DNA from 2 places in the Colwellia sp. PAMC 21821 genome. Region 2 is predicted to be linked to the other one. Evidence: predicted binding sites of a transcription regulator. Region 2 holds the regulator's gene; the other holds the start of a gene.
What was found. Region 2 encodes LexA, which represses DNA repair genes until DNA is damaged. Its sites were predicted from a motif close to TACTGTATNNNNATACAGTA; they were not measured.

Region 1 (16,672 bases), 1.4 Mb from region 2:
TCAGGCCGCCGATTATTATTACGCTTCGGTATGGCATGAACCTGGTACTGGTCTAGAGTTATTAGTGAATCAAAAAGCTTTTGACACGTTACCCGCAGATTTACAACGCATTGTTGAAATAGCGGCGAACGCGGCGAATGAGTCTACATTAGCAGAATATAATGCCCGAAATAATGCGGCTTTAAAAACTTTGATTGAAGAGCACAATGTGCAGTTGCGTCAATTTCCGACTGAAGTTATGCAAGCACTTAAACACCAAACTGATTTATTAATTAAAGAACAGGTAAAAGCAGATAAAGACTTTGCTCGCGTTTGGCAGTCATACAGTGAGTTTTTAACATCAATGAAAGAATATAATAAATTAACCTTGCAAGCATATTACGAAAACCGTTAATTTTTCGTAATATTAATGAATAATGTCGAATATTGTCACTGGTCGCACCTCTTAAAGGGCAAAGCAAGAGTAAACTAGTCGGCAATTTCATTTTGTAAATCAATTTTTCACTAAACAACCCAAGTTATTGAGCAAAGAAATCTAGCTTTAAAACTTGGATGTTAACGTGATATTAAGAAGGTATAGTTATGGTTATTAAGCCAAAGATTCGTGGTTTTATTTGTACTAATGCTCACCCTGCCGGTTGTGCAGCGCATGTAAATGAGCAAATTGCTTTTGTTAAAAGTCAGCCTCAAGCCGATGCTAAACCTAAAAACGTATTAGTTATTGGTGCATCAACAGGTTACGGTTTGGCTTCTCGAATTACTGCTGCTTTTGGTAACGATGCTAAAACATTAGGTATTTTCTTTGAAAAACCCCCGACAGACAGAAAAACTGCATCAGCAGGTTGGTATAACACCGCTGCTTTTCAAGCGGCTGCAGACGAAGCTGGATTATGGTCGAAAAATATCAATGGCGATGCGTTTTCACATGAAATTAAAGCTAAAGCTATTGAAACCATTAAAGCTGAATTAGGTGAAATTGACCTGATCGTATACAGCTTAGCGTCACCACGACGTACTGATCCTGATAGCGGCGAAGTTTACTCATCAGCACTTAAACCCATTGGTAAAAGCGTTACTACGAAGAATTTAAACACCTCGAAACGTATCATTGACTCAGTGTCAGTTGAAGCGGCAACAGAAGAAGAAATTCAAGGTACCATTGATGTAATGGGCGGCGCTGATTGGGAGCTTTGGATTAAAGCTCTCGGTGAAGCGGGTGTATTGGCTAATGGTTTTAAAACCGTAGCTTATACCTATATTGGCAAAGAATTAACTTGGCCGATATACGGACATGCGACTATTGGCCGTGCGAAAGAAGACTTAGATCGTGCGTCAACAGCGATAAAAGCAACAACAGCAGATATTAAAGGCGAAGCTTATGTTACGTCACTCAATGCTGTTGTTACGCAAGCAAGTTCAGCGATTCCAATTATGCCATTATACATATCAGCCATGTTTAAAGTGATGAAAGCTGACGGCACATATGAAGGTTGTATCGAGCAAATTCAAGGATTGTTTAGAGAAAACATCTACGGTGTGAACCCGACTATTGATGAAGCAGGGCGTTTACGTCAAAACAATAAAGAACTTGAAGATAGCGTACAACAACGTGTAACTGATATTTGGAATACCGTTGATAGCGATACGATTGACGAGTTAACTGATTATGTTGGTTATCATCAAGAGTTTTTGAAATTATTCGGTTTTAACGTTTCAGGTGTTGATTATGATGCAGACATCAGTCCTGAATTAGCCATTAACAATTTGCTATAAAATAACAGCTGTTAGTGAATGAGTTCAATATAGCCATAAAAAACCGACGAATTGTCGGTTTTTTTATGGCAATTAGGCATATAAGTAACGAATAATTAAAATTTTGTTATCTAGGATAAAGAGCTAAAATTGAAGTTGAATTTATCCTGTATCGTCCGAAATTTATGCTATTAAAGAGAGTTTTGTTCGATTAATCCACGAAATATAGATTTTTCGTCTAAATTGTTATTTATTGTGGTGCTTAAGATAGAATCAAAATGTGGTTTTGTGCTAGAATCGCGCCAGAAATTTTAACTAGAGCCAGTGAACCTTAATTTACCTAAAATAAATTAAGACTTTGCTGAAATACACTGAAATCGGTCATTTATGTTAGTTGGTCGCATTAATTGTTGTGATGTTCGCAATAAGGAAATGCAGTTAAGTAGCGAATTAATTGATTTTGATTACTCCCATCAAAAGTAGTGCAAGTGTTTATGATTACAATAAAAAAAGGTCTGGATGTTCCTGTAGTAGGTGCCCCCAGCAGGTAATCCATGATGGTCCGTCCATCAAAACTGTTGCAACATTAGGTGAAGAGTTTGTGGGTATGCGCCCAACCATGTTTGTTAAGGTTGGAGATAGCGTTAAAAAAGGTCAGGCACTTTTTGAAGATAAAAAGAATCCTGGCGTTAAATTCACAGCTCAAGCTTCAGGTGTTGTTAAAGAAATAAATCGTGGTGAAAAGCGCGTATTGCAATCTGTTGTCATCGAAATTGGCGGCAATGAGCAAGAAACGTTTACTCGCTATGCTGCTAACGAACTTAACTCAATCGCACGCGAAGACGTTGTTTCAAACCTAGTTAACTCAGGTTTGTGGACTGCATTGCGTACGCGACCATTTAGTAAAGTTCCCGCTATAGATTCTGTACCTGTTGCTGTATTTGTTAGTGCAATGGATACTAATCCTCTTGCTGCAGATCCTGCGGTTATAATTGCCGAGCAAAGTGAAGCCTTCGTTAATGGTTTATCTGTGCTTGCTCGTTTAACTGACGGTGAAGTATTTGTTAGCAAAGCACCAGGTAGCGACATTGCCGTTAATTCATCTGCAAATGTAAATGAATTTGCTGGTAAGCATCCTGCTGGTTTAGTGGGTACACATATGCACTTTTTGAAGCCTGTTAGTGCTGATAATGTTGCATGGCATGTTGGTTACCAAGATGTTATTGCCATCGGTCAGTTATTTACTACTGGTGAATTAGATAGCCGTCGTGTTATTTCTTTAGCTGGTCCTGCTGCCAAAAATCCTCGCTTAATTCGTACTACCTTAGGTGGAAGCGTTGCAGAAATTACTGCCAATGAAAAACTTGATGGTGAGTTACGTGTAGTTTCGGGCTCGTTATTATTAGGTTCTGTTGCTTCAGGTGTTAAGGGATATTTAGGTCGCTATCACACACAAATTTCTCTGATCCTTGAAGGCAGAGAAAAAGAGTTTGTTGGCTATATGTACCCTGGACCTAACAAGTTTTCAGTAACGCGTGCTTACATGGGGCACTTCTTCTCTAAGAAGTTGTTCAATATGACCACAACGACTAATGGTAGTGCACGTGCTATGGTGCCAATTGGCAACTTCGAACGCGTTATGCCATTAGATATATTGCCAACTATGTTATTGCGCGATTTATGTGCCGGCGATACTGACGGCGCGCAACAACTTGGTGCCTTAGAGCTTGATGAAGAAGATTTAGCCTTGTGTACGTTTGTTTGCCCAGGCAAAACAGATTACGGTGTGATCCTTCGTGATTGCCTAACCACAATTGAGAAGGAAGGTTAGTCATGGGCTTGAAAAAGTTTATTGAAGATATCGAACCGCAATTTGAAAAAGGCGGTAAACTTGAAACTTGGTATGCGCTTTACGAAGCCGTTGCTACAGGGTTATTTACACCTGGCCAAGTGAATAAAGGTCAAACACACGTTCGTGACAGTATTGATCTTAAACGTATCATGATCACAGTATGGTTAGCGGTTTTCCCTGCCATGTTCTGGGGTATGTACAACATAGGTTTTCAAGCAACTGACGCATTAGCGGCTGGTTATGCTTTACCTGATACGTGGCAAGTAGGTTTGTTTGAAATGTTGGGCGGTAGCTTGTCGGTTGAATCTGGTTGGTTCAGCATGATGTTTTACGGTGCTATGTTCTTCTTACCTATCTATGCAACTGTGTTTGTAGTGGGTGGTTTTTGGGAAGTGTTGTTTGCCTCAGTACGCAAACATGAAGTTAACGAAGGTTTCTTTGTTAGTTCAATACTTTTCGCCTTAATCCTGCCTGCAACTATCCCATTATGGCAAGCGGCTATCGGTATTACTTTTGGTATTGTTATTGCCAAAGAAGTATTTGGTGGTACAGGTAAAAACTTCTTAAACCCTGCATTAGCAGGTCGTGCGTTTTTATTCTTTGCTTATCCAAGTGAAATATCTGGCGATGCTGTTTGGGTTGCTGCTGATGGTTTCTCTGGTGCAACTGCGCTTAGTGCAGCGAACCAAGGTTTAATTGAATACACTGTTAATGCTGACTGGTGGAATGCATTCTGGGGTTATATTCCAGGTTCTGTTGGTGAAGTGTCTACCGCGATGATTCTACTTGGTGGTGCATACATTCTTTATAAAGGTATTGCTTCATGGCGTATCGTTTTAGGTGTGTTTGCCGGTATGGTTGTTATGTCAATGCTATTGAACGCTATTGGTAGTGATACTAATGCAATGTTCGCTATGCCTTGGTATTGGCACCTAGTTACGGGTGGTTTTGCCTTTGGTATGATGTTTATGGCGACAGATCCTGTATCAGCGTCATTTACTAACACCGGTAAATACTGGTTTGGTGCTTTAGTGGGTATCATGGTGGTATTGGTACGTGTTGTTAACCCAGCATTCCCAGAAGGTATGATGTTAGCTATTTTATTCGCTAACTTGTTTGCACCTCTTTTCGACTACTTTGTGGTTCAAGGGAACATCAAACGGAGGCTTGCTCGCAATGTCTGATACTAAAAAGAAAGAAACTTTCGGCAGAACAGTCGGGTTTGTATTTATTATTTGTTTAGTTTGTGCTGCCTTAGTATCGACTTCTGCGGTGGTTTTAAAACCATTGCAAACGGCGAATAAGTTGCTTGATAAGCAAACTAAAATTCTTGAAACTGCCGGTTTATTAGCACTTGCAGGCGACGATATCGTTGGACTTTATAACAATCGTGTTGAAGCTAAAATGATCAGTCTTGAAACAGGTAAAGTTGTTGAAGGTGATGTTAACTCGTTTGAAGAGCGTGCTGACGCACGTGACCCTGCTAAGAGTTTTAAACCTGAAAATGATATTGCTAGTTTAAACCGTGTTGCTAAAAATGCCGTGGTTTATCTTGTTAAAGACGAGCAAGGTAAAGTAACAACAATTGTATTGCCAATTGTTGGCTCTGGCTTGTGGGATCTTATGTACGGTTTTGTTGGTTTAGAGTCTGACCTTAATACTGTTAAAAGCGTAATCTATTCTGACCTTAAAGAAACTCCAGGTTTAGGTGCTGAAGTACTTAACCCTAACTGGAAAGCTTTATGGCCAGGTAAGAAAATGTTTGATGAGCAAAACAACATAGCTATTCAAATTGTTAAAGGTGGCGCTAAATCTGGTGATGTTCATGGCGTTGATGCTCTTTCAGGCGCAACATTAACCAGTAACGGTGTTGAAACAACTTTACATTTTTGGCTTGGTGAAGAAGGTTATGGTCCATTCATTACTAACTATCGCGCTGGAGGGTTGAACTAATGGCTACTGATACTAAAAAGGTTTTATTTGGACCTGTTGTTGATAATAACCCTATCGCGTTGCAAGTACTGGGTGTTTGTTCTGCGCTAGCCGTTACAAGTTCAATGGCAAACGCCATGGTAATGACCATTGCGGTAATGTTTGTGACGGGCTTTTCGAATTTGTTTATTTCACTTATTCGTAATCAAATTCCATCAAGTGTGCGTATTATTGTGCAAATGGCGATTATTGCATCACTGGTAATTTTAGTTGACCAAGTCTTAAAGGCTTTCTCTTATCAACTATCAAAAGAACTGTCGATGTTTATTGGTTTAATCATTACTAACTGTATTGTAATGGGTCGTGCTGAAGCTTTTGCTATGAAAGAAAAGCCAGGCGTGAGCTTTTTAGACGGTATTGGTAATGGTTTAGGCTACGGTGCTGTATTGATCATTGTTGCATTCTTCCGTGAACTATTTGGTTTTGGTACTTTATTTGGTTACGAAGTTTTTGCCTTAGTGCAAAACGGTGGTTGGTACCAAGGTAATGGCTTACTCGTTTTACCATTTAGCTCATTCTTCATTATCGGTTTAATCATTTGGTCAATTCGCCAGTGGAAACCAGCACAAGTAGAGAAGGACTAAGCAATCATGGAACATTATTTAAGTTTATTTGTTAAGACCATATTTATTGAAAATTTGGCATTAACCTTTTTCCTAGGTATGTGTACTTTCTTAGCGGTGTCTAAGAAAGTAAGCACAGCGATAGGTCTTGGTGTTGCAGTTGTTGTGGTATTAGGTATTGCGGTACCTGTTAACCAAATCATCTATCAAGCGATTTTAGCGCCAGGTGCGTTAGATAGTTTAATGGGCGTAACTGAAGCAAAAGACTCTATTGATTTAAGCTTCTTGTCTTTCATTACCTTTATTGGTGTGATTGCGGCATTAGTACAAATCCTTGAGATGGTTTTAGATAAATACTTCCCTGCGCTTTATCAAGCACTTGGTATTTTCTTACCCTTGATCACCGTTAACTGTGCAATCTTCGGTGGTGTTTCATTTATGGTTGCGAAAAACTTAACCTTAGGCGAAAGTTTCGTTTATGGCATCGGCTCAGGTATCGGTTGGATGTTAGCCATCGTACTGATAGCGGGTATTCGTGAAAAAATGAAATACTCGGATGTACCTGACGGCTTAAAAGGCTTAGGTATTACGTTTATTACTGCAGGATTGATGGCGTTTGGCTTTCTTTCTTTCGGTGGTATTTCACTTTAGGTTAATGTCGGTTTTAGCTAGCACTTGCTTAAATACAATGAGCTTAGCTAAAACCCTTAAATAAGATTAAAGGAAAAGTCGATGGAAATTATTATTCTCGGCGTATCGATGTTTACCGTGATAGTACTAGCCTTGGTAATGGTGATTTTATTTGCCAAATCTAAGTTAGTATCTTCAGGTGACGTTACGATTAGCATCAATGGTGACCCAGAGAAAGCAGTAACAACTGCGGCTGGTGGTAAGCTTTTAGGCGCACTTGCTGACCAAGGTATTTTTATACCTTCAGCTTGTGGTGGCGGTGGTACTTGTGGCCAATGTCGTGTAGAAATACATTCAGGTGGTGGTGATATACTACCAACTGAATCAGGTCATATTAACAAGCGTGAAGCTAAAGAAGGTTGTCGTTTAGCCTGTCAAGTTGCTGTTAAACAAGATATGGATATTGTACTTGAAGATGAAATCTTCGGAGTTCAACAATGGGAATGTGAAGTTATCTCTAACGATAACCAAGCAACTTTCATTAAAGAGCTTAAGTTACAAATTCCTAATGGCGAATCTGTACCGTTTAAAGCCGGTGGTTATATTCAAATTGAAGCGCCTGCGCATCATGTAAAATATAGCGACTTCGATATTGATGACCAATACAAAGGTGATTGGAATCATTTTGGCTTTTTTGATGTTGAATCAAAAGTTGATGAGCCTACGTTACGTGCCTACTCAATGGCGAACTATCCTGAAGAAGAAGGCATTATTATGCTTAACGTGCGTATTGCTACGCCGCCTCCAGGACGTTTGCATTTACCAGCAGGTAAAATGTCGTCATATATTTTCAGCTTAAAAGCGGGTGATAAAGTGACTATTTCAGGTCCATTTGGTGAGTTTTTCGCTAAAGAAACTGAAAATGAAATGGTATTTATCGGTGGTGGTGCTGGTATGGCGCCAATGCGTTCACACATTTTTGATCAACTTAAGCGTTTGCAATCTAAACGTAAAATGTCGTTCTGGTATGGTGCACGTTCTAAGCGTGAAATGTTCTACGAAGATGATTATAACGGCCTTGCGGCTGAAAATGACAACTTTGAATGGCATGTTGCGTTATCAGATCCACAACCAGAAGATAACTGGGATGGCATGACAGGTTTTATTCATAATGTATTGCACGAGCAATACTTGAAAGACCATGAAGCGCCAGAAGATTGTGAGTACTACATGTGTGGTCCTCCAATGATGAACGCCGCGGTTATTCATATGTTGAAAGATTTGGGTGTTGAAGATGAAAACATCATGTTGGATGACTTTGGCGGCTAATTAAGCTGACAAATTCATGTAATGAAAGGCGGCTTAGGTCGCCTTTTTAATACCTACTTTTTATATGTTTTTCATGAATTATTAAAGTAGTGATTTTATTTAGCTAAAAGAAAATACAGTTAATCAGTCGGTTACTTTAGCTAAATAAAATTTATTAAGGATATTGTAATGCAATATAATTTTAAACTTAAAAGACACCTGTTAGCGTTTAAATTAGTGGTAGTAGCGTTTTCTGCTTTAATGCTTAGTGGCTGCTTTCCTAGTAATGATCTTGGCCGTGCAGAATACTTACTTCAAGGTCATACGATGGGCACCACATATAATATTAAATTAGTCGGTGAAAATTTAGATGCAGAAAAAATTCAGCAAGGTATTGATGCGCAACTTGTTCTGCTGAATCAGGAAATGTCGACCTATATTAAAGACTCTGAGCTATCAACGTTTAATCAATCTACCTCACTTGCCCCCATTAAGGTTTCAGTAGGGTTAGCGCGAGTGATTAAAGAAGCGATACGTTTAGGGAGATTAAGTGATGGTGCACTAGACGTTACGGTTGGACCTTTAGTTAATTTATGGGGTTTTGGACCGGAATATCGACCAGAAACTGTGCCGAGTGCTGAGTTACTCAACGCGACAAAAGCGCGGGTAGGCTTAAACAAACTAACACTAGAAAATGGCATGCTAAGTAAAAGCACCCCTGATCTCTACGTTGATTTATCAACTATTGCCAAAGGCTACGGTGTTGACTTAGTTACCGAGTTTATCGAAGAGAACGGCATTAACAACTACCTTGTTGAAATTGGTGGTGAAATGCGCGTTAAAGGCTTTAAACATACTGGCGAGCTTTGGCATGTAGCAATTGAGAAACCATTAAATGGTGAACGCTCAATTCAACAAATTATTATACCCAAAGATAATGCCGTAGCGACTTCAGGAGACTATAGAATTTACTTTGAAGCCGATGGTCAACGTTTTTCGCATATCATAGACCCAAAAAATGGAAAGCCAATCAACCATAAACTGGTCTCTGTAACTGTGATCCATCCATCCTCAATGACCGCCGATGGTTTATCAACGGCTATGATGGTAATGGGTGAAGAAAAAGCGCTAGCGTTTGCAGAGGCTAATGGTATTGCTGCATATATTATAGCGAAAACTGATCATGGCTTTGTTGAGCAAAGCACGGTAAAATTCATGCAATACCTCAAGTAGGTTTGCACTTTTATAATTAAATGTTGAAATGTTATCAAATAGGTAGGCACTTAATATGGCTATATTCTTAATCACCTTAGGCTTTTTTCTCGTTATTGTCATGGCAATGGCTGTAGGATATATTTTTCAAAATAAAACACTTGCTGGCAGCTGTGGTGGCTTATCAAGCGTTGGCATTGATAAATCTTGTAATTGTGATAACCCTTGTGAAAAACGCCAGGAACGTGATCGAGTAGCGGCGTTAGCTATTGGCGATATCAACGTAAAAAACATTTAAGCTGTTATCAAAGCTTAATCTATTTCACGATTAAGCAATATTAACACTGAGTGTTATTCTTCAGTTGATAGATAAAAGGTGAGCTTAGCTCACCTTTTTCATTTCTACCATTTGAGCTTTTAGCTGTTAGCTGTTAGCAAAGCATATTTATATCAAGTTAATTAACTGCTCATTTTAACCATTAAAAAGTGGAGTACTTAATTTGTAAAATTACTATTAAGTAAGTCGCTCAATAAGCCAGTAAGTTGCAACTAAAGCAATGGTGATATTAAGCGAAAATACTAGTTTAGTTTGATACCAAACTTTTGCTTTAAAAGGGTAAAGACAAACAAAAGCAAGTACAATCACGGTGAGCTGTCCAAGCTCTACGCCAATATTAAATGAGATTAAGCTCATTAAGTATTGGCTCGCTGGTAACCCTACATCACTTAATACCGATGCAAACCCCAACCCGTGTAACAAGCCAAAGGCAAAAATTATAGGCAAGCGTGTATGACTTTTTTCGTTTTGGTTCGCGCGGTAAATATTCTCTAATCCTACATAGACAATAGAAAGAGCAATCAAGGGCTCTACAATCGTGCTAGATAGCGTTAGAACACCGTAAATACCCAATGCCAAGGTTATGGTATGGGCAAGCGTAAATGCTGAAATTTGCCAGATTAACGTTGAACGACGTTTAGCAAAGAGCAAAAGCGCTAAAACAAATAATATATGGTCCAACCCACGTGGCAGAATATGAACAAACCCCTGATAAATATAATCAAAGGCGAGTGTAATATTGTTAGGGTTATTCACGTTATTTAAGTGTAAAGCATCCGATTGATTAATTTGAAAGCTTTTGCTTAAACCGCCTGAGCTTATCAGCGCTTGCTGAGGTCGCACCACTTTCAATACTATATTACTTAACAGTGGTGCAAAACTAACAGCAACTTCACTCGCACCTTCTGGTATATCGCCAGTAGCATGCAATTGAGTTTTATAATCAGTTAGGTTTTCTGGTTGAGATAAAATTTGTTTTAACTGCTGTAGCTTTAATCCCTGAAAGCTTAAACTTTTTTGTTGCTCAACATTTTTTGTTTTGTCTAAAAAAATTAAAGTAGACTGCTGGCTTAAAACCGTTTCAAGGTTTTCGAGTAATCTTTTTTGCTCAATAAATGATTGTTGATTTAATGCTGTTAGCACCTCGCTATCTTCACCCGAAATGTCTAAATGTTCTTTTAATAAATGTATAAAATCAACAGTGACATTGAGTTGATATCTCTCATTATTGTCTAGCGATAACGTAGCCTGATTAATATCATCACTATGAGCAAAACTTATGTTAGAAAACGAACATGTCGTCAAGATCACAATAATTAAATATAACAGAGGAAGTCGTTGAGTAAGCAAAATTAATAACCTTGATTGTAAGTTGTTAAATGTAGGGAAAGTGGCGTTAAATTATCGTGTTTTATAGCAAATGAATAGGCTTAGTTGCGAGCAAATTATTCCGTATTTCTTATATATTGCTAAATCGTTATCGCGGTTGTCCTTATCGAGATTTTGTCTTTAATATTGTGAATTATACAATCGATAAAACAGTATTTTAAAATTTTATTTAAGCCAATAAACTGGCAAATATAAACACTGATTATCGACGTTGTATATTCTAGTTTTGAACAAAAAATTACAAAAAAATATGAGTAAGACCGCTAAGTAGAGGATTATAATGTCGCGGCAACATTCGTTCAATCCCTCTCGTTAAATAGGTGAGAATAAATGGAGCTTAGTCTGCTATCAAGCTGAGTTAATTGAATTACTCGATAAAAGTAACTTTGAACGACTAACATCAGCAATGGTTAACCGGGGATTTGGATAAGCGTCTGCTAAGTAATAGAAGCACAACTGTATTAGTTCACTTATCCAAAGTTCAGGTTACATAGCAATATAAACATTGAAAATAGCATTAACCAGTGTAATTCATTAGTTAGTCATTGGTTAACGGCTTTAACCAGAACAAATAGAGTTCATTAGGTCATTATGTTTAAAAAAATATTAATAATTTTGTTACTATCCTGTATTTCTGCATCGTCTTGGGCTGCAGGCCCTGGCAGTATCGATTTAACTAATTCGATATTTGGCTTCACCGCCATCATTCTTTTTTCAATTGCTTATTTGCTGGTTATCGGCGAAGACTTAATACACTTAAGGAAGTCTAAACCTGTATTGGTGGCCGCGGGTATTATTTGGCTGATTATAGGTTGGGTATATACCCAGCATGGCTTTCCTGTCGAAGCAGAAGAAGCGTTTAATCACAATTTACTTGAATATGCACAATTGTTGTTATTTCTTCTAGTGGCGATGACCTATATTAATGCCATGGAAGAACGCGGTATTTTTGATGGTTTGCGCTTGTGGATGGTTTCAAAAGGGTTAAGTCTGAGGTCTTTGTTTTGGTTAACCGGTATTTTAGCCTTCGCTATTTCTTCTTTTGCTAACAACTTAACAACCGCCATGTTGATGTGCGCTATTATATTAAAAGTAGCGTCAAAAGATAAAAAGTTTATCAATATTGCCTGTATTAATATTGTTGTTGCCGCTAATGCAGGTGGGGTTTTTAGTCCGTTCGGCGATATTACCACCTTAATGATTTGGCAGTCTGGACTCGTTAAGTTTGAGCAATTTATCGTACTATTTATTCCGTCTTTAGTGAATTTTTTAGTGCCAGCGATTATTATGAGCTTTTTCATTTCGAACGAAAAATCGATCCCAGATGTTAGTGAGACTTTTAAGATTAAACGAGGAGCAAAAAGAATAGTTGCCTTGTTTATTCTCACCATAGCAACGGCGGTGCTATGCCATAGTGTTGTTAACATGCCGCCAGTGCTAGGTATGATGATGGGCTTGGGTTACTTAAAATTCTTTGGCTTTTATTTACGTATGAGTCTTCCTCGCTCTTTAGATAAAAAACGCAGTAAAGCTGAAGCTGAAAATGACTCAGAAGAATTAAAAAAGCTTGGCAATATAATACCTTTTGATATTTTTGACAAAATCGCACGTGCAGAGTGGGACACTTTATTGTTTTTCTACGGCGTAGTGATGTGTGTTGGCGGTTTAGGCTTTATGGGCTATTTAAGCTTAGTATCAGAAGCGCTATACAGTAACTGGAGTCCAACCTATGCCAATATCGCCGTCGGTGTATTGTCGGCCATAGTAGATAATATTCCGGTAGTATTTGCCGTGTTGAGCATGAACCCTGCGATGGATCTTCAACAATGGTTGTTAGTGACGATGACAGCAGGTGTTGGTGGTAGCTTATTATCAATAGGCTCCGCGGCAGGTGTAGCGTTAATGGGTCAAACCAAAGGTGTATATTCGTTTATGGGCCACTTAAAGTGGAGTTGGGTTATCGCTCTGGGTTACGCCGCAAGTATTGGCGTACACTTTTTGATTAATGGCTAATATGTTAGCCTAAGTTAACGTAATACTGACAACATTTTTAACTGCCTACCATTACTATAAATCAAGAGTAATGGTAGGCATATTTATTTAATATATTGCTTATTTACTGCTTTATCTCTAGCCAGAACACGCTGCTTCTATAAAGTCTTTTAACTATTTATCGCAAGTTTTCGACAAATTTTATCAGCAAGTCCTTATCATCATTCTAACGACTGCATTATTGAGTGGTATTACTGTATTGACGGTAGCTTCTTATATGGTAAAGTAACTGTGTTTATATACAGTTTACGTGTACAGTTTATGTGTATAGTTTATGTGTATAGTTTACGTGTATAGTTAGGGCGTAGTTGATTACACCTTAACGTTTATTATTAAATGGAATGATAAATGTTCAATGCTAACCATTCACAGAAGAAGATAATTCATATAGATATGGATTGCTTCTACGCGGCAGTAGAAATGCGCGATAATCCTGAATGGCGCAATGTACCTATTGCTGTCGGTGGTAACGGGCCGCGCGGTGTATTGTGTACCTGTAATTATAAGGCGAGAGAATTTGGCGTGCGTTCTGCCATGCCGAACGCAAGGGCTAAGGCGCTTTGCCCTGAACTGATTATTGTGAATGGCCGAATGTCTGTATATCAGCAAGTGTCAGAACAAATTAGAGCCATATTCCTCCGTTATACCGACTTAATTGAGCCTTTATCGTTAGATGAAGCCTACCTTGATGTAACAGACTCCCCGTTGTTTTATGGCAGTGCCACTTTAATTGCTGAACAAATTCGACGCGATATTTATAATGAACTTAATCTCACGGCGTCTGCCGGTATTGCACCGAATAAATTTATTGCTAAAATTGCTAGCGATGAAAATAAGCCAAACGGTCAGTGTGTGGTTGCCCCTGAAAATGTTAGTGCCTTTGTTGCTGATTTACCCTTGAAAAAAATTCCGGGTATCGGTCCAAAAACGAGTGAAAAATTGAAAGCTTATGGCTTTGAAAGTTGCGCTGATGTCAGGGCTAGTTCGGTAGCAAAACTTCACACGATTGTCGGTAAGTTTGCTAATGCTTTATATCAGCGCAGCTTTGGCATAGACGATAGAGTTCTTGAAACAAAGCGGGTGAGAAAGTCACTAGCAATTGAAACCACGATGGCAGAAGACATCGACTCCATTGAGCAATGTCAGGTAATACTGATAAATTTATTTAGCAAACTTAAACAGCGTCTAGCTAAGCATGACGATCGTCAGATTAGCAAACAAACGGTAAAAATTAAGTTTGCAGACTTTCAGCAAACCACGGTTGATATGCAATCAAAAGCTTGTATCGAGGCTGTTTTTATTGAGTTATTGCAAAAAGCCATGACCCGTTCTAATAATCGAAAAGTTCGATTAATTGGCTTGTCATTAGGCTTTGCTGAGCAGCAAAGTATGGATAACCAATGCCAGTTAGCCTTGTTCTAGGGCTTTAATTTAACCCTCATCTAGTTTTCACATTTCCTTGACAATAATTTCGCAACAGCCTGTCACTATTTTGCCTAACTATTATTTATGTATGCTTTTCAAATTAGTCCTATTAACTTGTATTGTTTGCGTAAAGCAAATTTGATTAACTAGCTTGGTATAAGATGTTGATAGAATATAATTGATGGCTTTAAATCGGATAATCTTAAATTATCAATCCCGTATTAAAACATCTCTTGTTAATTAACAGCTAACTTGTTTTTAATAAAAAGTAGTACACTTAATTAATCAATTTGGTTTTATTTCAAAATACAGCAGGGTAATTATGTTTAAAAAATCTTTAGTGACAATAACAATGCTTTTCAGTGTTGTAATCAGTGTTGTAATGAGTGTTTCAACCAGCGCCCAAGAAATGGCTGAGGCAGAAATAACAGTACAACCGGCTGCAGGCGACGTCTACATGTTACAAGGCCCTGGAGGCAACATTGGCGTATTAGCAACGGATAAAGGATTGTTGCTGGTTGATGATAAGTTTGCTCCGCTTGCTGAAAAAATTGAATCAGCGATGAAGGGGATTGAAGATAAAGAGCTTAAGTATGTGATCAACACTCATTTTCATGGTGATCATACGGGTAGTAATGAGTTTTTCTCACATAAAGCACCGATATTCGCGCACGAAAACGTACGTAGTCGCTTGAGCAGTAAAGCTGAACATCAAGCGGATAGTTTACCCGTAGTAACCTACAAAGATGGCATTACTATTTATTTAGATAATGAAGAAATTCAGTTAACACATTTAGCAAAAGGCCATACCGATGGCGACACTTATGTATATTTTAAAAAAGCGAATGTATTACATACCGGTGATTTATTTTTTGAAGTCGGCTTCCCTTATGTTGATTTAAAAAGTGGTGGCAGTGTGAAAGGTTATCTAGCGGCTGTTAAGCACATGATAAAACACACGCCTGATAATGTGGTGATTATTCCAGGACACGGTCAATTAACAGATAAAAAAAGCTTGATAGCTTTTGCACAGATGATGGAATTTAGTATCAATAAAGTTTCTATCGCACTTGCTGCAGGAAAATCAGAACAACAAATACTTACCGAAGGTATTGGTGAAAAATATAAGCATTTGTCTTGGGCTTTTATCAGCGAAGAGAAGTGGCTTAAAACCTTGGTCGCAGATTTAAAGTAATCACTTTTAAGTTGAATAACTTCAACGAGACAGGGTTAATCGTTAAATTCAGCGCATGACTTTATTTGATCACTTAGCTCGTTTTTTTGCGCTAAGCGATTGAAAAAAATTACAATTAGTAATGCGCTATTAAAAAAATAAAATATTTTCGTAGAACTATTTTTGATCTATTCTCACTCAACACGACGTTATTGCGTACTTGTCACTGCAAAGGTTTAATTACTACTTCAATTAAGGTCTATATATGAAGCTATCTTATAGGTTAAGTTTATGCATTATTGTAACAATCATGCATTTCTCAAATACCGCTTATGCAAAAGCGACTAAAGACTATCCAGCAAGTACAACAGAGCTTACTTTTAACGCTGATGGCAATCGTATGTCAGGCTTTATTTATCAAGCAGCAGGTTTAGGGCCTCATCCAACCGTATTGTTATTACATGGTTATCCAGGGAATGAAAAAAACCTAGATGTTGCTCAGGCATTGCGAAGTAATGGCTGGAACGTGATATTTTTTCATTATCGAGGCGCATGGGGAAGTGAAGGCGAGTTTTCTTTTTTGAATGCGGAGCAAGATGTTCAAACGGTATTGCAATACATTAGCAATAAAGACAATGCCGAAAAATTGCATATCGACCGAAATGTAATCTCCCTTGTGGGTCATAGTATGGGCGGACATATGGCCATTGCAGGGATCTTAGATAACCAAGCAGTAAACTGTGCTGTGGCATATGACGGGGCTAATCTTGGCGTTGGTGACGTAGGTATAATCGATGATCCTGAGAATACACTACCTTGGAAGGAATACAGTGATAGCTTGTTTATGCTAAAGGGTTGGTCAGGTGATAAAGCTCAACAAGAGCTAAACGAACATAGTAAAGCCCTTAATTTAATAAGAAGAGTGAACACGCTAAACGGTAGACCCGTATTACTTATTGCTGCAGATACAGATGTAATTCCGATGA
Region 2 (16,672 bases):
TCTAAATCAACATAGAACTGCAATCCCATTTCAACATCTTCACTGGCTTTTAGCGGTTGGTTATTAAAGCAAAAGCATTCTATCTTTTGAAAATAGACCGCTGCCCGCCCTGGTGATACTGACGGCACAGCTTGCCCGACAATATCGCTTACAGACTCATTTTTGGCGTAAAATTTAACGGTTTTGCGCTCACCTGGATGCACTTTTATTTCATTAATCATTGGCTCAAACCGCCAAGGAATACCTTTGGCGGTTCGAGTCAAAAATTGCACGGTAATCGTACGTTCGGTATCTATAGTTACAGCGTTATAACTTGCTGCAACGTTCGATGTTTTTCCGTTTAACCCAGTGATATCGCAAAACACGTCATATAACGGCACCATCGCAAAACCAAAGCCAAACATTCCGAAAACAATCAACATCAGTTTTTTTACTGTTTTATTCACTGAAGCATCATGCGTTTTAGATTGCGCTTGCTTTGATAAATTATTTTGCGAGTCACCGTTAGTCATTTTAGTTCCAATTAATCAATTTTTGGTGGTGTTTCGAATGTATGGTATGGCGCAGGGCTAGGCACTGTCCATTCCAAACCTTCAGCTCCATCCCATGGTTTCGCTGGCGCTTTTTCGCCACCCTTAATACACTTGATAACCAATACCAAGAAGATTAACTGCGAAATACCAAAGGCAAAACCGCCAATACTCACCCACTTATTAAAATCCGCAAACTGCAAAGCGTAATCAGGAATACGACGAGGCATACCTGCTAAACCTAAAAAGTGCATTGGGAAAAACAATAAGTTTACTGAGATAAGTGAACACCAAAAATGCCACTTACTTAACGTATCGTTGTACATGTAACCCGTCCATTTCGGTAACCAGTAATAAGCGCCAGCAAAAATAGAAAATAGCGCGCCAGTAACCAATACATAGTGGAAATGAGCAACAACAAAGTAAGTATCATGATATTGAAAATCAACCGGAGTCATCGCTAGCATCAAGCCAGAGAAACCACCAATAGTGAACAAAATCACGAAAGCAATAGAGAACAACATTGGCGTTTCAAAGCTAATTGAACCGCGCCACATGGTCGCTGCCCAGTTAAAGACTTTAACGCCTGTTGGCACCGCAATTAACATGGTGCAATACATAAAGAATAATTCGCCAAAGAGCGGCATACCCGTGGTAAACATGTGATGCGCCCAAACGATGAACGACAAAAATGCAATTGATGCAGTTGCGTAAACCATTGAACTGTAACCAAAGAGAGGTTTACGTGAAAATGCTGGAATGGTAGTAGACACAATACCAAATGCAGGCAAGATCATGATGTAAACTTCAGGATGACCAAAGAACCAGAAAATATGCTGGAACATTACAGGGTCACCACCACCGGCGGCATCAAAGAAACTGGTGCCAAAATAGGTATCGGTTAACACCATAGTGACGGTACCCGCGAGCACCGGCATTACCGCTATTAACAAGTACGCCGTGATGAAAAATGTCCATACAAACAATGGCATTTTCATGTAAGTCATACCTGGAGCACGCATATTCATAATGGTTACAACAATGTTTATTGCGCCCATAATTGAGGAAATCCCCATAATATGTACCGCAAAAACGAAGAACGCTGTGCTGCCGTTACTGTAAGTTGTTGATAATGGTGCGTAGAAGGTCCAACCAAAGTTTGGCGCGCCACTTTCTAAAAAGAAAGTCGACAATAAAATAGCAAAAGCAAAGGGTAGAATCCAAAAGCTCCAGTTATTCAATCGTGGCAATGCCATATCTGGCGCACCTACCATCATAGGTAGCATCCAGTTAGCCAAGCCAGTAAAGGCCGGCATGATCGCGCCGAAGACCATAATAAGACCATGAACGGTGGTCATTTGGTTAAAGAAGTCAGGCTCAACTATCTGTAATCCTGGCTGAAATAACTCAGCACGAATAACCAGCGCCATAACGCCACCAGTTAAAAACATGATAAATGAGAACCATAAGTACATCGAACCGATGTCTTTGTGGTTAGTAGTATATAACCAGCGTTTCAGGCCGGTCATTTTATGATCATGGTGCTCACCGTCATGTGAATCATGTTCGGATTGATCATTAATTACATCTGTAGTCATTTTAACGCCTCCCTACTTCGCGCTAGCAGCAACATCTGCTGGCTGGACTAAATCACCGGTGTTGTTACCCCAAGCATTACGCTCGTAAGTGACAACCGCAGCAATTTGCGTTTTAGTTAATTGGCTAGCAAAAGCCGCCATCGCTGGATTTTTCTTGCTACCGTTAAGCACCATATCCAAATGCACTGCAACATCACCTGTGGCAATAGCACTACCTTTAAGCCCAGGGAATACTGGTGCCATGCCTTCACCACTTGCTTGATGACAAGCAGCACAAGCAGTCATGTAGACTTCTTCACCCATCGTCATCAATTCATCTTGGCTATAAACCTTTGATAAATCTTCTGCAGGGATAATATCAGCCACAACTTCTGTAACTGTCTCAGTAACATTTTCAACCGCTGCTTCAACAGTATCTATAATACCTGCCGCTGCACTACCAGAAGCTGCTTGAACATCGGCAGCTTGAACAGCTTCACCGGTATTATTACCCCAAGCATTACGCTCATAAGTCACAACAGCTGCGATTTCTTTTAAGCTCAGTTGCTTGCCATAACCTTGCATGCCGGTGCCAGCTTTACCATTGAAAACAATATCTATGTGCTCGCTAGCAGGACCTGTTGTCGCAACAGCACTACCTTTAAGCGCTGGAAATGCTGGTGGTAAGCCTTGGCCACTAACTTGGTGACACGCTGCACAATATGCGGTGTAAGTTGTTTCACCTAGTTGCATCAATTCTTCTAAAGGAACTGAAGCATTTAACGATGCCGCTTCTGCAGCTGCCGCGTTAGCCTTCAACTCTTTCTGTTCATTAAGCCAAATGGCGTAATCAGCTTCAGATTTCACTTCGACAACTATCGGCATAAAACCATGATCTTTACCACATAGCTCAGCACATTGGCCGCGATAAACACCAGGGTCATCTACCTTAGTCCAAGCTTCGTTAATAAAACCAGGGTTAGCATCTTGTTTTACAGCAAATGCTGGAACCCACCAAGCATGGATAACATCATCAGAGGTAATAACAAAACGTACTTTTTTATTGGTTGGAATAACTAAAGGACGGTCAACTTCTAGCAGGTAGTTTTCACCTTTCTCTGCTGAAGTACCATCTTGGTTTTCGTATTGGTCACGTGGCGTAGAAAGTACCGAATAAAACTCAAGGTCTTGATCAAAGTATTTATAATGCCATTTCCACTGAGAGCCGGTTACCTGAATAGTTATATCTGCATCATCGTTATTTTCCATATCAATGAGCGTGGTAGTGGCAGGAACAGCCATAGCGATTAGAATGACGACAGGAATAGCCGTCCAGAGAATTTCTACTTTTGTGCTTTCATGGAAGGTTGCTGGTTTAAAGCCTTTTGATTTACGGTGAAACACCATAGACCAAAACATAGCACCAAATACCACAACACCAATAGCTGTACAGATATAGAGAACCAACATATGTAAATCGTATACGTCTCTACTAACTTCCGTAACACCTTTGGTTAAGTTCAGCGACATATCTGCCCATACCGAACTCGACAACAAGCCCCCTAGCAACAGCAAACCTAGGTTACGTCTTTTCACTCGACATCTCCTTCACCCTTTTAAGGCAAAACAACACGACTTCACGATGAAGGCCGACTATTTTGCGCATACATTTATTATTATTTAAGTGACGCATTATTCAACTACTGTCAATTGCGCCCTATTGTTATGTTTGTACGTTTTCTAGACTAGAATTACTTAAAACTTGATCGGGGTCAATTTAAAATTTCAAAAGCATGTAAAATAAAAACCAATAAATACAATAGAGTAATAACCCTAAACAGAGTGATACGTCCATTTTCACTGGGGTTAATCCAATGTTTATTTTTTGTTCAGAGGGTGTTTGTTGTGCTGAATAATAAATATTCAACCACAGAATTAGTTGTATAAAAAACAGGCTACTAGCGTTATTTATTGGCTAATAATAGAATTGTTCAGGACAAAAATACATCTGGTGCTAGAAAAACGATTAAACGAAAGGAACATGCAGATTTAAACAAGCTATTTAAAAAAAACACTCATTAAATCTGCGTGATATGGATTAGGTGAATCGCAAAAAATCTACCGTGGGCGCATGGTTATTTACATCCAATCTGCTGCGCGAATAACCCCTACAGCTAGGCCTTCAATGTTAAATTGTTGTGACTTTAAATCGACTTTGATTGGCGAAAAATCTTCATTTTCAGCATGTAAATAAACCACATTACCTTCACGTTTAAAACGCTTAACCGTAACATCGTCTTCAACACGAGCAACAATAACTTGGCCATTTTGTACGTCAGTGGTTTGATGAACAGCGAGCAAATCGCCATCTAAAATGCCGATATCTTTCATACTCTCGCCATTAACGCGCAATAAATAATCTGCCGGAGGATGAAATAAACTGCCATCAATTTTATAATGCTGCTCAACATGTTCTTGTGCCAAAATTGGCTCACCTGCCGCGACTCGGCCGATAAGGGGTAAACCATCTTCTTCAATAAACTCTTCTGCAAGACGAATGCCACGAGAAGTACCAGGTAACATCTCAATATAGCCTTTCTTAGCTAGCGCTTTTAAATGTTCTTCTGCTGCATTGGCCGATTTAAACCCAAAGTTAGTCGCTATTTCGGCACGAGTTGGCGGCATACCCGTATCCGAAATTTTTGCTCTGATCAGATCAAATATCTGCTGTTGTCTAGGTGTTAAAGGGCGCATTTTTATTCCTTAAGCGACTGAAGAGTAAGCCTGTGTTTTTACACAGTATTACTGTTATTCTATACAGGCTTTATGGAAACGCAAGAAATTATTGCGGAGAGATTGAGCAGTTTTGTAAATTTAAATGTGAATTTTAATAATAACTTTCTGTTTATTTTACTTCAAATAATTAAAAACACTTTTAAAACAATAGCTTTTCTTATTTAAGTGAAAAATTTGTAGTTTATCAAACGTGAGAATTATGTAATATTAAAAGCTTAAATTAAGCCCTAGGAGCTAAGATGAAGTCAAAAGTAATCAACTTTAAAGATAAGTTTAGCCAATTTTCTGAGCATTGGTCACCGCGTGTTATCGCTGAAATGAATGATTATCAATTTAAATTAGTGAAAGTAGCAGGTGAATTTGTGTGGCATGACCATCCAGAAACAGATGAGGTTTTTATTGTCATTGATGGCGTTCTTACTATTGAATTTCGAGATGGACTTGTCACCTTATCGCCTGGCGAAATGTTTGTGATCCCTAAAGGTGTTGAACATAAACCCGTCGCTAAGGCTGAATGTAAAATTATGATTGTGGAGCCAAAAGGCGTAGTGAATACTGGTGATGCGAACAGTGATCTAACCGCTCAAAATGATCTATGGGTATAAATCCAATTGGCTTGTAAAATAAATAAAATATCAAAATAAATAAACAAACTTTAAACTTACTACTTCTATTTTCACAAGTATATTTTTGCAGTGTTGTTACCTTGTTGTATTTAATACCATTAAGTTATTAATTAGCATAATAGAGCACAGTGGCTGAATTTCATCTTTTAAGATAAAATAATTTAACTATTAAACCCCTAACAACCATAGATTTTAACTATGATAAAAATACGTGACTTAGAATATCTTACGGCCATTGCCCAATATAAACATTTTGGCCATGCTGCTGATGCCTGTTTTGTTAGTCAACCAACGTTGAGTGGGCAAATTCAGAAGTTAGAGCAGCGACTTAAATTAACATTAATTGAGCGGCAGCCTCGCAATGTAATGCTAACGCCCGCTGGTGAAAAGCTAGTTCAACAAGCCCAACAAGTATTGAACGCGGCAAATAATTTTGAAGAAGCAGCTAAAGCCCTGCTTGATCCACTGTCGGGTGACTTGCATATCGGCTTAATCCCCACGTTAGCGCCTTATATACTGCCGCATATTATGCCAACGCTGAACAGCAATCTAACGAAAATAAACTTCTATTTACATGAGAATAGAACTCAAGATTTACTGCAACAGTTGGAAACAGGCAAACTCGATATTTTAATTCTGCCTTGGCTACCCGAAATGGCGCGCTTTGAACGATATGATTTATTCACTGAGCCTTTGGTGATGGCAACGTCTCCATCACATGCACTTGCTAACAGATCGACAGTGACTTTTGATGATCTGCATAATCAAAAAATTCTCACCTTAGAAGATGGTCATTGTTTAAGAGATCAAGCTATGGGTTATTGTTTTAGCGCCGGTGCTGAGGAAGATCATAGCTTTCGAGCCACCAGCCTTGAAACTTTACGTTATATGGTGGCAAGTAATATGGGTATTACACTATTGCCGCAGTTGGCAACGATTAACTATGCCCCGCAAAAGCATATTCACTATATTCCTTTTGAAAGCCCACAACCAAATCGTGAAATAGCATTACTCTGCCGTACAGGTTATGCTCGAATGGAAAGTGTTAGCGCCGTTGTTAATGAAATTCGCCAAGCGGTAAAGGGCTTATTCGATTAGCCTTGTTTTAAGCTAATAAGCTAATAAGCTAATAAGCTAATAAGCTAATAAATTTAATACAACTTATTCTTCTGTTTACAAAAAATTGCTTATAAAAAAACGCTACTGTTATGCACAATAGCGTTTTTAACGCACAAATTATTTCTCAAAAATTAAGCGGCAACTTCGCTCATACTTTCAATATTTTCACGATTTTCAAGTGGATTTGGTGTTCTGATTAAATAATCAAATGCCCCTAAAGCTGCTGCTGCACCGCCACCCATGGCGATAATTATTTGCTTAAAAGGCGTATTTGTTACATCTCCGGCGGCATAAACCCCAGCAATATTGGTTTCACCTTTTTGATTAATAATAACCTCACCTCGATCAGTTAAATCAACGGTTCCTTGCAAAAATTGTGAATTTGGCAATAAGCCAATTTGTACAAATATACCGGCAAGTTCGACGTTTTCTTGCTTGTTGGTTGCACGATTAAGGTAATTAAGCCCAGTTACATGCTTACCATTACCTAACACCTCTGTGGTTTGTGCATTCACAATAATATCGATATTCGGTAACGAGCGAGCTTTATTTTGCAATACCGCATCTGCTCGTAATACTGAGTCGAACTCCAACACAGTAACATGTTCAACAATGCCGGCTAAATCAATCGCCGCTTCAATACCTGAATTGCCACCGCCAATTACGGCCACTGATTTTCCTTTAAATAAAGGTCCATCACAATGTGGGCAATAAGCCACACCTTTACCACGATATTCTTGCTCACCAGTGACGTTCATTTCTCGCCATCTGGCACCTGTTGCGATTATGGTTGAGCGTGTTTGTAAGGTGGCACCATTTTCTAACTCAACGGTAATTAAGCCACCTTCAACATCACTTTTTATAATGTTTTTCACCCGTTGATTATTCATAATATCAACATCGTAGTCATTCACATGCGCTTCTAAACTAGCGACTAATTTAGGGCCTTGTGTCGCACTGACGGAGATAAAATTTTCAATGGCTATGGTGTCTTGAAGCTGACCGCCAAATTTGTCAGCAACTATTCCGGTGCGAATACCTTTACGAGCACTATATATAGCTGACGCTGCGCCAGCAGGACCACCACCAATAACTAATAAGTCAAAGGCTTCTTTGTTGTTTATGGCTTTAGCTTGTCTCGCGCCTGCATTGGTATCTACTTTATTTAAAATCTCGGTTACTGTCATTCTGCCTTGTCCAAACGCTTTACCATTAAGATAAACCGCAGGTACTGATAAAATATCGCGCTTGTATACTTCTTCTTGAAATAAAGCGCCATCCACCATCACATGTGTAATTTGTGGATTAATTGCTGCCATCATATTTAAAGCTTGCACTACGTCTGGGCAATTCTGACAACTTAAAGAAATGTAGGTTTCAAAGCTATAGTCACCTTCTAATGCTGCCACTTGCTCGATTACCGCTTTATCAAGTTTTATTGGGTGTCCACCGCTATGCAATAAGGCTAATACCAGTGAGGTAAACTCATGCCCCATGGGCACACCCGCAAAGCGCATTTCACCGCCGGTTTTAACTGATTTTACTAACATTGATGGTACGCGTTCGTTGCTTGCATCTGCTTCAACAATCGTTACTAACGCTGACATCTCAGCGATTTCTGCCACCAAGGTATTTAATTCTTTTGATTTTACGTCGTCACCTAAAAATACTGACAATTCAACAGCCGATGTTAAATTTTGCAAATAGGTAGTTAATTGTTGTTTTAAGTTTGTATCTAACATGGTTTATTCCCTCAAGAACAATGATGAATAAGATTTAAGGTTTGTTTGATTTTTTTATTTAGCGTGTGCCGCGATATTGATTGTAATATCGCGGCAATTTTTCTTAACTTAGATTTTGCCAACTAAGTCTAAAGATGGTGTTAATGTTTCTGCACCTGGCTGCCATGCTGCTGGACAAACTTCACCGTCATGTTCTGCTACATATTGTGCCGCTTGAATTTTTCGCACTAATTCTTTCGCTGAACGGCCTATGCCTAGGTCATGTATTTCAGCAATTTTAATTTCGCCTTCAGGGTTAACAACAAACGTACCACGTAGTGCTAAGCCATCGTCTTCGATCATGACACCAAAGTTACGAGTAATTTTACCTGTTGGGTCACCAATCATTGGGTATTGAATTTTGCCGATAGTATCTGAACTGCCGTGCCATGCTTTATGAGTAAAGTGTGTATCAGTTGATACTGAGTAAACTTCAACGCCCATTTCTTGCAACTGTGCGTAATGGTCAGCCATATCGCCTAACTCTGTCGGACATACAAAAGTAAAGTCAGCAGGGTAAAAGAAAAATACCGCCCATTTGCCTGCAACATCTGCTTCTGATACTTCGACGAATTCGCCTTTACTAAATGCTGTTGCGTTAAATGGTTGAATAGTTGAATTGATAATTGATTTGTACATGTGTATCTCCACTTGTTTAAAAATATGAGTGCTTGTTAAGTTGGGAGAATGATACGTTGACATTTTACATAGGAACAATCGTTTGAATTTATCATATCGATAGGTTAAAACTATCAATGTAAATAAGGACGATTGTTGTGATAGCTGAAGGCACTATATTTTCAGGGTTGTTAAAGCATAAATATTTGCAGTTTGTTATTTGTGTATTAAAAAGATGGTTTTTATCAAAAGACTTTATGTCGATTAGGTGGCTTTGATTGAAAATTAAAGCAAAAAAAACGCCCCTCAAGTGAGGAGCGTATAACAATATAAAAACACTAATATAAAACAATAATAAAAACAAAACCGAGGGGAGAATCTCTTGCTAAGTAAGAGCAGCATATTCGTGTTTAGTTCATTTTAATTTTAAATAAAATTGAACAGTATTATCTTACCTTGGTATATTGTTATTTAAGCCACTAATTTTATTGGCTTTATTAACTTTATTAATTAAAAATAATTTCATCTTATAGTTAAACTCGCGAAAACCTTGCTAAAAGTACGTCACTTTTTATTAGGCAAAAAAAACGCCCCTCAAGTGAGGAGCGTATAACAATATATAAACACTAATAGAAACAATAATAAAAACAAAATCGAGGGGAGAATCTCTTGCTAAGTAAGAGCGTGTTATTCGAGGTTAGTTCAATTTTATTTAAAAATTAACGCTATTAATAACAATTTTTATCACAGAGGCTTAATTTTAATGACCTACAAGATAGAAAATAGTATTTAATAATTTTAAATATGTACAAATTTCTGTCTGTCAGCAATTAAATTCAGCACTTTAGTAAGCTTTTTAGCGAGGTAACCCGATAATAGTTTTGGTTGTTGCTCTATCAATACAGACTCTGCTGGTGTAATGGCAACATGACAGTCTAGTAAACTATTTTTTGAATGTAATAGTACATCATCAGCAAGCGATTCTAAATCTACGCTACCGACATGCGTGGTTACATTTTTAAGTTCAGAAATAGATATAAGATAAAAATTAATCATTAAAATATTAGCTTCATCACTATACCAATTAGCTGTCATGGTATGAAAATTCAACTGAGCTTCAAGTTTATTGCTAACTGAGGCAATATTTTCTATTTCGGCAACTAAAGCATCACTAACTTGAATAGCAATTGGCAGGGTTTCAGTCATAATATCCATGATGTTGCTCGCTTTTATGATAACTAATTTACGGTTTATTTATGGTTGATTGATCCGTATGACGACTGTTATGTGTTTTTTCTGGAAATGCTACAGCAACTATATCAATATCATACCTAACTTTGTAAAATATTTGTTACGTGATTAAGTTGCTATTACTAGTCTAGTGTCGATATTATATAGTAAAGATACAAGGTCAATAAGTCATTAAATTCAGCGCTAGATTACATGTTTAGTACTACAGCTAAACGCTACAGACCTATGCCAACCAATGTTTATTTTGGAGAACCGTACCATTAATTCAAAAAGTGCTCGCACTAGAACAATAATAAAAAAGCCTTTCAAGCTATTTAACCTTAGCCATAAACTTCATAAATGGCTGATGTTATTTATTGGTGCGCAGTTTATTATTTGGTCTGTCACTGGTGCTTACATGGTATTTTTTGATATTGACTATATTCATGGTGATAGCCTGGTAATAACCCATCAAAGTAAAATTAAACCAGAGAATTTAACCTACACCTCACAACAATTATTTCAACAATATCCACGTGCGAAAAATTTAAGTGTTGGCGTACTGATCGACCGAGAAGTCTATCGATTTCGCATTGATAAGCAGCAATTTATCGTCGATGCTCGCAGTGGGGAAGTGTTATCGCCATTAAATAAAACTACGGCAATTGCCTTAGCAAAGCACCTTTATTCTGGCGATGATGACGTTATCAATGCTGAACTAATTTCATCAACTCCACCCTTTGCGTTAAGTGCACGACATTTGCCGGTATGGCAGGTAGATTTTGATCATTTCTCTTCACCAACGTTTTATATTTCGGCGAATAACGGCAAAGTGGTCAACAAACGTCACCAATTTTGGTATATATTTGATTGGATGTTCCGCTTTCATATTATGGATTATGGCGACGACGAAGATGCCAGTAATTGGTTATTATTTTTCATAGCTTCATTCGCATTATTTGCAGCGCTAAGTGGCTTAGTGCTGACTTATTTTAAAGTGATAAAACCGATAATAAATTCTGGAAAGAAACGCGGTAATAAACGCAGAAATACCGCTAACAAACCCCATCAAGATGCAAATTTATCTGTCGGTGATAAGTCATGATTATTTGGGTCAGAAAAATTCATAAATGGGCTTCGTTACTTATCGGTTTACAGGTAATTATATGGGTAATTAGTGGCTTAACATTCAATGTTATTGATCATGAAAAAGCACGCGGTAATGCTTATCGCCAAACGATAATATCAACGCAGCCAGCCACCGCAAACAAAGACTTGTTACCCGTTGAAAATATACTGAAAAAGTATCCTGACACTGTTGAGCTTAATCAAACTAATATTCTCTCTCAGCCTTATTATTTGTTAACGCAACAACAAGGACTATATCGTCATTTAACCAATAGTTATCATATCGTTAATGCCATCACAGGCGAGCTAACCTTCATTGATAAACCGCTCGCCACTGCTATTGCCCAAGCAAGTTATACTGGTCCAGGTAGCATTGATTCAGTCACATTAATCGCACCTCCCATTGCAGACTTTCTTAAACATAAAAACCCCAGTTGGCAAATTAATTTCGATGATAGCTTAGAAACTAGTGTTTATGTTGAACAAGGCTCAGGGCAGATTGTAGGACACAGCAATAGCGACAAACGCTTCGCCGATTTTTTCTTCATGTTACACTTTATGGATTATGGCAGCGTAGGTAACTTCAACACTATTCAAATTATAATTTTTGCTTTTATTACACTTTGGCTAACCCTCACGGGTTTGATTTGGACCATACATATGTTGCGCAAAGGTAGTTATCGTTTAAAAAAATAATAGCATGATAAAAGATCATAAGTTTAGTTAAGCCAACGTTAGGCTTAGGTGTGAACATGATGGTCATAAGCTAGTTCGACAAATTTAGTCAGCTTTAATTTTTCAGGCTACGATTAAATGACTTAAATTGCTGTTTCTCAAAATAAGGGGCTACTAACCCCTTTATAATTTAAATCGTAAAATAACGTTAACTAAAAGCACCGATAAATATCAATACAAAATCAAATACAGCAGTATTGCTAGCTCCTAAAAACTACACACTTTACTTGAATTTGCTTTAACAGCGGTTACTATAGCTGCCCAATGAACAATCTAGAATAACGTCATGACAAAATTTATTAGTTTTATTATCATCGCACTAACACTTTTAAGCACATCAGCTTTTGCTGAAACCTTAAAAGTCGCTTCATGGAATATCGCCTGGTTGGGCTCTCATGAATATAATCAGCGCAAAGATGTTGATTATCAAAAATTAGCGCGTTATGCGCGAGAATTAGACGCTGACGTCATTGCCTTGCAAGAGGTGGAAAGTGCAAAATGGGCAGCAAAAGTTTTTGGTGATGAATACGACTATTTCTTCACAACCAAAGACTGGGTACAACGTGTTGGCGTAGCGGTAAGAAAAAGCAGCGGCTATAAAGCCACAGCGGTTGAATATCGTGAACTTGATCAAGGCCTTGCACGCCGAGGCATGGACGTTACCTTAACTAAAGACGGTAAAAGTGTGCGTTTATTAGCTGTACACATGAAATCAGGCTGTTTTGATAAAGCACTTGACCAAACTAGCATAGCTAAAATGCCCAACACGAATGAAAAAGAAGCCTATGCAAAAACGGCCTGTGCTGAACTTGCTAAGCAAGCTAAACCACTAGAAGCTTGGGTTGATGCACGTGCGAAAGAAGGCGTCCCTTTTATATTATTAGGTGACTTTAATCGTCGTTTTGTAAAAGATATTTCATTAAATTACAGTGAAGTACAAGGCTTATGGCAAACCATTGATGACGAGGGTGCAGAAGCACTTTGGGCTCCAACAATTAAAGCAGAGTCTAAATGTTGGGGCGGTTATTACAAAGACTATATCGACCATATAATTTTTGATCCAAAAGCAAAAGCACGGTATGTCGAGAATTCATTTGACCAGTTAGTTTTCGAACCAAAATATACTCGTGAACTTAGTCAAAAACTTAGCGACCACTGCCCTATTTCGGTAGAATTAGTTTTGTAAGCTATTTATAAAGCCCAAAATAAGATTCATATATTGGGCTTTATAACTTCATGCTTTAACATTAAAATTGATGTTTATTTTATTAAGCTATCGAGTCTGAAACCTCGTTAATTTTCGTAAAAAACTAGCTTCAACCGTTGGAATGACAAATGAAAGATATGAATATGCCAACAACAGAATGTGTTATTTTATTGCACGGTTTAGCACGTTCAGCACATTCAATGGACAAAATGGCAGAGCGCTTAACTGAGCAAGGCTATAAAGTGTTAAACATCGACTATCCTTCGCGTGCTTACCCTATAGAACAGCTAGCTGAAAAAACTATTGCAGAAGCGCTAACCAAATGCGAAGGCATGCCCGTAAGCTTTGTTACTCATTCTATGGGCGGTATTTTAGTGCGGCAGTTTCTGAGCAACCATAGCATCAAAAGCCTCAATAAAGTGGTGATGTTAGGACCACCAAACAAAGGTACTGAAATTGTCGACAAGCTTGGCAATATGCCCGGTTTTCATTTGGTGAATGGCGATGCGGGTATGCAATTAGGTACTGGAGCACTAAGCGTGCCTAATCAATTAGGTAAAGCTAATTTTGATGTCGGTATTATCGCCGGCACTCAAAGCATAAACTTACTGTTATCTTCACTTATTCCAGATACTGATGATGGTAAAGTATCTGTCGAAAGCACTAAAGTTGAGGGCATGAATGATCACATTGAAATGCCAACCACTCATGTATTTATGATGCGAAATGACGCAGTTATCGAGCAAGTTATTAATTACCTTAAGCAAGGTAAGTTTGAGCATTAGCCATTACAACATTTTGCTGAAAAACGTATATTAGCGATAAAAATACTCCTGCAAAGCTAAAGTATCATTGGCAATAGCAATGACTTTAAATGATGCTACGCAACGACCCCATCAAACCAACTAGTACGCATTAATGTGGTTATATTGATGCTTCATCGATAAGTGAAACGATGGAGGCTACCGCTAACTCTTTTAAAACAAGCGCTGCAAGTTAATCAGCCAAATTTCGATTGTGAAGTTATTATGAATGTTGAAAATTAACCATGTTAATCCGTTAAAAATTTAGTAAGGTGTCTGTGAGCTTAAGCAGTATTTAATGAATCTAGGTAGGAGAATCAAGATGAAATTAATTAAAAAAGTAACGCTTTCAACCGCTGTATTTCTAAGTGCTTTATCGGGCTTCGCGTCTGCAAATGAAATGCAAATCACTGCAAAATCACAAGAAATATCGCCCGACAGTAAGCGCCACATATACACAGGCAATGTTAGAATTGCCTTCGCTAAGGGTAATTTATCAACTAAATCGAGCCATGCCTCGTTTCAAAACGGAAAAACCGTGATGGAAGGCGATGTTGAAATTATTCTCAACAACGCTGTTGCGAAAACAGATCGCGTAACCTTTATACCTTCACAGCAAGGTTTAATAGCTAAAATGGATAAAGTTACTTTTACCTATCAGTAGTCATCACAAATGTAACTTAATTTTATCCATTACAAACGGTATCTACAAACAAACCAAGTCCTCTGCATAAGCTAGGTTAAATGCTTACGTAAAGAGGATAGGTTTTTATTTTCGCTATTACTTGTTAGCAATTAATGCCGACCTTAACTTGTTCAGTGCGTCTACCGCGAAACCTTGATCATAAAAATATAATATTTCACCTTCACTATTTAACAACACAACTCTGGTATTGGCAGCATTTTCGTTACCGGTAAATGCCTGAATTTTTTCACCATCATCGTAAATAGTCACTACCCCTTGCCATAACGGCTTTGGGATACCCGCACGCATTCCATTATCAATTACGGTGCTAAACATTTCAGGAAATAACCCTTGAATAGTCGGTACTTCATAAACTTTTACATTGGTTTCCGTCACATCTAATGCAATTAACCAACGGTCAATATCAAATTGTGAATTCTGCACGTAACCAATCAACAGCAGTGTTAAGTCATCAGTTAAATCGCTTGGAATAGACAGTGATGTTTTTTCTAATGTAGAACCAACAACGGCTGGGAAGATTTGTCCGGTAATATCTTTATTCGGATATTGGCTGCTACAACCCGTTAATAACAGTAATCCAAATATGTAAATTATTGTGCGCATTGTATACTTCTCCTTAATATCTTGAGAAATAATACGTAAGCGTTTTTCTTTTGGTTCACACAATAAATAAATAATCATCTAGCGATACGGCAGATAACCTAAAAATAGCCATTAATATTCAAACGAGATCATAGTAATAGTCGTCAAGGTCTTTGAACTATCGAAAAATAGGCGTTTATATAGGATTAATCACTATTGTTCTGCTTAAGTTCTCTTAATCGTTCGCGATATTTATCACGCGCTAATGCTTGCATGTCAGTTACGGCATCGCTTTCGTCAACTATTTCACGCCCTAACAGCGTTTCAATGGCGTCCTCTAAGGTAACAATGCCTGATGTTTGACCATATTCATCTTCAACTGAGTAGATGTGGATATGGTTTTTAATGAACATATCTAATAATTGCTGAACAGGTAGTTTTTCAGATACCGCAGTTAGCGGAATAACAAACTTACTAATGGCTTCATCGCCGTGCCCGCTGCGCTCAGCTTCATACAAATCACCTTTGATTACTTTGCCGGTAATATCATCGATAGTATTTCCGTAAACAGGTATACGAGTAAATTGACTCGTTTTTTCATGATTTAATGCAGTGGTTACGGTTATGTCTTGATGTAACATGTGCACTACAGTGCGAGGTGTGAACACATCTCCGGTGTGTAATTCGCGTAAATTTAGTATGTTTGATAAATATTCATTTTCTTGCGAGAACAAACTGCCATCTTTATAGCTTAGTGACGCTAAGGCTATAATTTCTTCTCGGGTAATTTCGTTGTCTTTACCTTTATGGAACGAACGTGTTAACCGCGTTGATAACCAAACAAGTGGGTAAACAATTCTTACTAACCAAGTAATTACAAAAGCAGAAGGTATGGCCAAATTACGCCAAAATGTTGCCCCTAACGTTTTAGGAATAATTTCTGAAAAATACAAAATAACCAAGGTTAGCAGCACCGCAATTAGGGTTTCCCACTTTTCGCCAAATATGCCAATGGCTTGTGCACCAACACCTGCAGCGCCCATAGTATGAGCAAACGTATTAAGAATTAATATACTGGCAAGAGACTCTTCTAAACGCGTTTTAACTTTTGCTAAAACTGCGCCATGCTTTGGCTTAATGGTTTGGATTTGCTCTACAAAACTAGGCGTTATCGATAATAAAACCGCCTCTAGTATCGAGCACAAAAAAGACACTCCAATAGCAATGGCTAAAT

Region 1: dinB (DNA polymerase IV) is a predicted target of LexA. The motif match lies at 13,315-13,334, and genes of this name have one in related genera.

What each region holds. Positions count from the first base shown of each region.
Region 1 is NZ_CP014943.1:754,216-770,887, reverse strand. Features, by position in the region: gene A3Q33_RS03255 (TRAP transporter substrate-binding protein) at 1-394, shown strand, start outside; gene fabV (enoyl-ACP reductase FabV) at 583-1,773, shown strand; partial or broken gene A3Q33_RS03245 (Na(+)-translocating NADH-quinone reductase subunit A) at 2,247-3,583, shown strand; gene A3Q33_RS03240 (NADH:ubiquinone reductase (Na(+)-transporting) subunit B) at 3,586-4,788, shown strand; gene A3Q33_RS03235 (Na(+)-translocating NADH-quinone reductase subunit C) at 4,781-5,557, shown strand; gene A3Q33_RS03230 (NADH:ubiquinone reductase (Na(+)-transporting) subunit D) at 5,557-6,180, shown strand; gene nqrE (NADH:ubiquinone reductase (Na(+)-transporting) subunit E) at 6,187-6,810, shown strand; gene nqrF (NADH:ubiquinone reductase (Na(+)-transporting) subunit F) at 6,892-8,118, shown strand; gene A3Q33_RS03215 (FAD:protein FMN transferase) at 8,287-9,330, shown strand; gene nqrM ((Na+)-NQR maturation NqrM) at 9,386-9,607, shown strand; gene A3Q33_RS03205 (HupE/UreJ family protein) at 9,824-10,996, opposite strand; gene nhaD (sodium:proton antiporter NhaD) at 11,627-13,048, shown strand; gene dinB (DNA polymerase IV) at 13,436-14,509, shown strand; gene A3Q33_RS03190 (MBL fold metallo-hydrolase) at 14,835-15,707, shown strand; gene A3Q33_RS03185 (alpha/beta hydrolase family protein) at 15,952-16,672, shown strand, end outside.
Region 2 is NZ_CP014943.1:2,104,981-2,121,652, reverse strand. Features, by position in the region: gene A3Q33_RS08940 (cytochrome c oxidase assembly protein) at 1-512, opposite strand, end outside; gene ctaD (cytochrome c oxidase subunit I) at 524-2,128, opposite strand; gene coxB (cytochrome c oxidase subunit II) at 2,141-3,703, opposite strand; gene lexA (transcriptional repressor LexA) at 4,247-4,861, opposite strand; gene A3Q33_RS08920 (cupin domain-containing protein) at 5,143-5,508, shown strand; gene oxyR (DNA-binding transcriptional regulator OxyR) at 5,728-6,627, shown strand; gene ahpF (alkyl hydroperoxide reductase subunit F) at 6,780-8,390, opposite strand; gene ahpC (alkyl hydroperoxide reductase subunit C) at 8,499-9,068, opposite strand; gene A3Q33_RS08900 (hypothetical protein) at 9,846-10,262, opposite strand; gene A3Q33_RS08895 (PepSY domain-containing protein) at 10,645-11,382, shown strand; gene A3Q33_RS08890 (PepSY domain-containing protein) at 11,379-12,101, shown strand; gene A3Q33_RS08885 (endonuclease/exonuclease/phosphatase family protein) at 12,427-13,326, shown strand; gene A3Q33_RS08880 (esterase/lipase family protein) at 13,476-14,132, shown strand; gene A3Q33_RS08875 (hypothetical protein) at 14,473-14,814, shown strand; gene A3Q33_RS08870 (hypothetical protein) at 14,932-15,459, opposite strand; gene A3Q33_RS08865 (CNNM domain-containing protein) at 15,645-16,672, opposite strand, start outside.